Regions from separate parts of the Jeotgalibacillus sp. JSM ZJ347 genome, predicted to be linked through region 2. Evidence: riboswitches for the same ligand, from Rfam matches in the RefSeq annotation. Region 2 holds a riboswitch; the other holds the start of a gene.
What was found. Region 2 has a riboswitch for cobalamin ahead of ACH6CZ_RS08720 (ABC transporter substrate-binding protein). Riboswitches for the same ligand answer to the same signal wherever they lie in the genome.
Positions count from the first base shown of each region.

Region 1 (3,422 bases), on a different contig from region 2:
GCGCAGCATTCTGCCTGATACTCCACAGCTGATCAAGCTCATGACGGCTTTTTCTGTAGTAGCTGTAAGTCCTGTGATTAAGGTCAGGCACGGTTACTTTGAACTTAAAGTTCTTCTTCTCTTCCGCATATTCCACTGCATAGATTGGATCAATACCATCTGTCGAGCCCCCGATTTTTGCCGTGGATGAATTCGGTGCAACTGCCATCAGCCAGCCGTTGCGGATGCCTTTGTCCTGTACACTCTTTTGAAGTGCCTGCCATTCTTCTGAATGGTATCCTTTTCTCTTAAAATAACGGCCAGTCTGCCATTCTGATCCTTCAAACTGACTGTACACACCTTTTTCCTCAGCAAGTGCATTTGAAGCTTTGATGGTTTCAAGTGCAATGGTTTCATAAAGTTTGTCTGCATAATCTACTGCTTCTTCAGACTCCCACTGAATGTTTTCAAGTGCGAGCAGGTGATGCCACCCAAATGTACCAAGTCCAATCGCACGGTATTTCTTATTTGTCCGCTGCGCCTGACCAACCGTAATATTGTTCAGATCAATAACGTTATCAAGCATTCTGACCTGAATTGGAATGAGCCGCTTCAACACCTCACCTTTTACAGCGCGTGCAAGATTAATAGACGAGAGATTGCAGACAACAAAATCACCCGGCTTGCGGACAATCACAATGTTTCCATCCTCATCCTCATATTCTTTTGTAATTGTTGTTGCAGACATATTCTGTGCAATTTCAGTACACAGATTGCTGCAGTAAATTGACGTCCGCCCTTCAGCAATCTTATTCGGATTCTGACGGTTCACCTCATCACGGTAAAACATATACGGCGTCCCGGTCTCAAGCTGTGACACCATCATGCGCGCCATCATATCCATCGCGCGATACGTCTTTCTCGGTAAAAGCGGATGATTCATAGCCTCTTCGTATTTCTCAGTAAAATATTTGTGGTCAGCCTCATCATAAAAGTCCTCCAGACCGAGTGGATTTCCATGTTCATCCTTCCACCCCATTACTGTTTTCACTTCATGAGGACAAAACGTATGCCACTCTCCAATGCTGCGGCCCGACTCATCTGTTTCCTGTAGCTTTTGCATAAATAAATCCGGAATCGATACGCCTGTAAAAATATCATGCGCTTTTCTTCTCTCATCCCCATTGTTTGTTTTCAAATCTAGAAAGCCGTTCATCATATCTTTATGAAATACATCCAGATAGACTGCAACAGCGCCTTGTCTCTGACCAAGCTGATCCACACTGACCGCTGTGTTGTTCAATAATCGAATCCACGGAATCACACCAGAAGAATTCCCTTTAAACTTTTTAATATCAGACCCAAGCGCCCTTACTTTTCCGTAATATACGCCGATTCCCCCGCCGTCTTTACTGAGCCGCGCAATATCCCAGTTGTTTGTGTAAATGCCATCCAGCGAATCCTCCACCGTATCAATAAAGCACGATGCAAGCTGTCCGGTCTTTTTCCCGGCATTTGATAAAGTTGGCGTGGCAACAGTCATAAATAAGTTACTCATTGCCCAGTATGCTTCTTTGACAAGTGACAGTCTCTTTTCAGGTGCTTCATTTTTCATCAGCAGCATCGCAATGATCATAAAGCGCTCCTGCGGCAGCTCGTAAAGGTTGCGGTCATGATCACGCGCAAGATAGCGATCAGCAAGCAAAAACAGACCGATATAGTTAAAAAGATGATCCCGCTCCGGTTCAATCTCCCGGCCGAGTTCTTCCAAATCAGCTTTTGAATAAGCATTGAGTTCTTCAGTGTAAATATCTTTATGTATCAGCGTCTGGATCAGCTCATGGAAGCTGCCGTACTTTTGTGAAGGGTCATAATTCCGATTTGATGCTGCCTGCTCATACAGTTCGTTCAGGTATAGTCCTGCTGCAAGGAAAGTCCAGTCCGGTGCGTCCATTGCTACACGGTTCAGTGCATAGTGCATGGCAAAGTCACGTGCGGTATCTTCTCTTTTTGCAAGCTGCTCCATCAGTTCAGTTGCATCGAGCCTGTGTTTGACTGCTGTTTCTTTAATGGTTTGCAACGTCTGCTGGAGATTGGTTGTTTTTTGTGTGGTCATGCTTGTGTACCTCCGTCTGAAATAATGTAGTGTACTTCCCGTAACCGCTGATCCTTTCCGTGGAGGACTACGCTTTCCTGCCCCCGGCCGGTGAGCTTCCTCAGGCTTCGCCTTGCGGGATCTCACCGGGCCTTTCCCGGGGCGGGAGTCTCCGTCCTCCACTCCAAGGATCAGCTTTGTTTTAATAAAATGGCCTTATTGCATAAAAAATAGTAAAAGACAAAACAAAAACCGCCTATCGGAATAGGCGGTCAGATAAACGATTTGCATTATAAGAGCAGAGTTCACACACGGGACCTGTCTTATAAAGCCATCGTTTCTTTCCTCACACCCCGAAGAAATGAAAACAAAAAATAAGACAGGTCTCCTGACTTGTGCGTCATTCTACTCTGAACCCTTCCCATATAAGCACCCTGATTTAGAGCTCTCTTACACAGTGGATTGTTCATTTCGTCAGCACATACAGTTGCGGGGGCAGTACCGGATTCTCACCGGATTCCCTTTTAAGCGATGTTTCGCATCTTATTTTTCGGCAACACTATATGTAGTTATCATCAAAAACAAAAACACTATATATTGAATAATGACATCTTACCTGAAAGATTTACTTTTGGCAAGGAAGAGTTCATTTTATTATATTGTAATTCATTTACGCAAGTTACCCTTCAGCTTTCCTGTGTACGATAAGCGCTGTGACAGCTCCGACGATGGTGATCACGCAACAGGAATAGATAAATGTATATAGACCAAGCACCTGATATCCAAGCAGGATCACGATGCCATCAATGATAAAAATGACGATTCCTGCGTTGATGGAGACAGCTTTTGAGATGATATGAGCCAGAAGATCTGTGCCCCCAGTACTCGTCTCAAAACGCAGCATTAGACCAATCCCAAGACCAATGAACAAGCCGCCTGCTATGACACTTGGAACAACCGGCATTTGAAACACCTGTCTTAGCGGCGACAGCCAGTCAATGAACAGTGACGAAACGAATAAACCATGGAGACTACTATAAAAGTAAGCTCTTTTCGTGAACCATGAATAAACAAAAAGTGGAACACTGAAAAAAATCATTGCCAGCCCCGCCTGTATGCCGAAATAATAATGAGCAATCAGCGCAAGACCAATCATTCCTCCGTCAAGCAAATGGTGCGGGACTAAGAAGCCATTAATCCCTAAAGCCAGCATGAGACTTCCTAAAATGATTGCCATGCTCTTTTTTAAAAGCATATGACCCCTTTCAATATGAAATTTATTTCTTATTTTATGATGCTCTGAGAGATATATGCCTTTGCAATCAAACTGGAGATGTACTCCGGATAA
Region 1 covers NZ_JBISEN010000009.1:43,542-46,963, forward strand. The annotation lists gene ACH6CZ_RS15700 (ribonucleoside-diphosphate reductase subunit alpha) at 1-2,095, opposite strand, end outside; cobalamin riboswitch at 2,436-2,635, opposite strand; gene ACH6CZ_RS15705 (YitT family protein) at 2,754-3,329, opposite strand.
Region 1: it holds a riboswitch for cobalamin, as region 2 does, so the genes downstream of both, ACH6CZ_RS15700 (ribonucleoside-diphosphate reductase subunit alpha) here and ACH6CZ_RS08720 (ABC transporter substrate-binding protein) in region 2, are expected to answer to the same signal.

Region 2 (3,422 bases):
AGAAATGAACTGAATATAATGCCTGTTAAAATAATTGTTTCCATTTTCATTGATTTCTCGACCATTCTTGCAAAGCCAAGCACAATGATTAATGTTAGTAATGCAGCTAAAATACTAATGACAGGTAACGTGAAGCTTCCAAGTCCGGGTATCGTCAATCCAAGAAAAATCGTTGCAACCGCTCCAACTGACGCACCGGATGAAACGCCAAGCGTATACGGGTCAGCGAGCGGATTTTTTAGAAGTCCTTGAAAAGAAGCCCCCGCAATTGCAAGGGATGCCCCGACAAGTGCCGCAAGCACAACACGTGGAAACCTGATATCAAGCACGATTGAGCTGAACATCGGGTCCAGTGCTTCTCTGTTACTGAAAGCCCCTGCAAAAATGCTGAGCATTTCCATAAACGGCACCCGTACAGAGCCGACTGTGACCCCGAGTGTGAATGCAGTCAGTAAAAGCAGGATGGAAACAGCGTATCCCGCCCAGACCTTATTCCGCGAAAACATCAGGATAGATCGCTTCCGCAAGCGCCTGCGTTCCTTCTACGAGTCTTGGACCTGAACGTGTAACTTCATCTGATGGAACTTCAAATACAGCTTCTTCTGTTACAGCAGTAACCTGACTAAACCCTTCATAACTCATCCACTGATCTACAGCATTTTCAACATAATAACCAAATGTGAGCAGTGCAACATCAGGGTTACGTGATACAACTTCCTCTTCTGTTAAAGGTACAAAGCCTTCCTGATCTGCCATCACGTTTTCAGCATTGATCAGATCAAGCATTTCCTGAATAAATGTATTGTTTCCTGCCACATACATCTCAGGTGGTCCAGCGACATCAACCAGCACTGATTTCTGGTCCTCTTCTGATATCGCTGAAACCTTTTCAGCAATTTCATCAAAGCCTGCCTGCATATCGGCAATTATCTGCTCTGCTTCTTCTGTTGTACCAGTGACCTGACCAATCATGTCGATCGTGTCATACACTTCATCAAAAGTCATCGCATTTTCAATCACAACAACTGAAATCCCTGCATCTTCAATCTGCTGAAGACCATCTGCACCACCCGGATTAGAGGCATGTGCAAGCACAACATCAGGCTGAAGGGCAATAATCTTTTCTACGTTAAATTCCATGCCGCCGATTTTTTCAACTTCCATTGCTTCTTCAGGGTAATTGTCAAAGTCAGATACACCGACAATTTCTTCATCAAGTCCAAGTGCGTATGCAATCTCTGTATTACTTGGCAGCATCGAAACGATCGCATCTGGCTGCTCTTCGATTGTAATCTCGTCACCATTTGCATCTGTTACAGTGACCGGGAATGATGATTCTGACTCAGCAGGCTCTTCTGCTTCTTCCTGTTCCTGATCGTCTGCTGGTGCTTCTGTTGTTTCTTCTGCGCTATCTGAGCAGGCTGAAAGTACGCCTGCTGCGAGTAAAACTGGTAACCATTTTTTCATTTTGTGTTCCTCCGTCTTATGATTTTTGACAATAAAAAAACATCTCACGCGGGAGATGCAGGGTTGCAGGGTATAGCCGTATGTAAAAAACGGAGAGACTGCAACACCCGCCCATATCCTCGTAGGCGTGTCAGGTGCTTGGAATCAAGGCAGGTCTCCTGGCTTATGACGATCAGCGTTTGCCTCCTTCCCATAGCTGAAGCTACAGTGGATGCGGCAGACATATGTCATTTACAGTGGCGGGACCGCGCTGGAATTACACCAGCTTCCCTTTTAACTGATCATTGACGATCAGCACCTCTATCCGTTCATATTGAAATGTTTTTCCAATGCTATTATAGCACTTAGTTTTGGATTTTGTGCAAGAGATTTTTGGGTGGGGTTGGGTGTGTTCTTAGAAAAGTCAGTCTTGTTCGTAGAATAGGGCATCTTCTTCGTAGAAAAGTAGACAGGGTTCATAGAGTAACACTGGTGCTTCGTAGAAAGTTAAAGCCACTTCTTAGAAAAGTGAAAAATGACCTAGTCCTAAAACCACTTAAAAGCCGCCCGGCGCTAGCCGGACGGCAGGCAAATCAGTTTTTGATTTCAAGTGGTCTCAAGCTCGCTTCGATTTGCGCGCGCTTAGGCTCAAGGAATGGCGGCAGCGCAAGCTCTTCACCGAGGTGCTCCATATCCTCATCCGTTGCAAAGCCCGGCTCATCTGTTGCAAGTTCAAACAGAATCCCGTTTGATTCACGGAAGTAAATGGAGCGGAAATAATAGCGGTCCACTTCGCCTGATGTCATCAGACCAAAGCTGCGGATGCGGTCATCCCATTTTTCATAGTCCTCGAAAGTCGGAATTCGGAAGGCCACGTGGTGCACGCTTCCCCGGCCAGGACGTTCAGGCGGCAGGTCAGGGCGTTCTTCAATATGCACTTCAGCACCTGTTCCCCCTTCAGCGACAGACATCACCTGAATCGCAGGCAACTCAGCGCCAGCACGATTCGGATACTCACCCACTTTTTCAAAACCAAGCACTTGCTCAAGTACTGCGATTGTTTTTTCTGCGCGGCGTACAGTCAGTGTCACCGGTCCGAGCCCAACAATTGCATGCTCCTCAGGCACATCAGCGCCAGTCCATGGCACACCTGGTGCAACACCTTCCTCACCATTATCCGCTACAAGCATCAGGCGCGACCCTTCTTCATCCTCAAAATAAAGTGTGTCACGGCCCGCACGTTTTTCAATGTCATCATGACGGACATTTAGTTCCTCAAAACGCTTTTTCCAGTAATGAAGCGATTCAGTCGTCGGCACGCGGAATGCCGTATTTGAAATACTTGAAACGCCTGGATACGTACGTCCTGCCATCGGGATATCAAAGTAGGTTATATCCGTTCCCGGACTGCCTACTGCATCTGCGTAAAATAAGTGATAGGAAGACGTGCTGTCCTGATTGACAGTCTTTTTAACCAGGCGCATGCCTAACACTTGTGTAAAAAATTTATGGTTTTTCTCAGCAGCCGATGTGATGGCTGATACGTGATGAATTCCTGTTACTTTCATAGCGAACACTCCTTTTATCTCGAAACTGAGATATTTCCCGTCTTTATTGTATGCCTGTTTGTAAAAGAATGCAAGGGAAAACATCTCGAATTCGAGATAAATCTTCGTTTGATTTATTTATTGATTAAGATGTCGTGGTTTTTTGCAGAGTTGCTGCATTTACCTCTGAGGTTGTAGCGATACACCCGGGAAGTTGCAGCTATTCTGCTCCAACTTGTAGCAATCCCTGCCTGAGTTGTAGCAATCAGCTCAGAAGTTGTCGCAGTCCGTGCAACACCTTGTACCATAAACAAAACCGCCCCAACAAAGGAGCGGCTCATCACTATTAATCTTCCAGCGCCTGTTCCAGGTCTGCAAGTAAATCTTCAATATCTTCAATCCCAACCGAAATTCTCACAAGTCCGTCTG
Region 2 covers NZ_JBISEN010000002.1:595,228-598,649, reverse strand. The annotation lists gene ACH6CZ_RS08725 (FecCD family ABC transporter permease) at 1-527, opposite strand, end outside; gene ACH6CZ_RS08720 (ABC transporter substrate-binding protein) at 490-1,467, opposite strand; cobalamin riboswitch at 1,599-1,784, opposite strand; gene ACH6CZ_RS08715 (ring-cleaving dioxygenase) at 2,040-3,014, opposite strand; gene ACH6CZ_RS08710 (hypothetical protein) at 3,128-3,301, opposite strand; gene ACH6CZ_RS08705 (bifunctional cystathionine gamma-lyase/homocysteine desulfhydrase) at 3,340-3,422, opposite strand, start outside.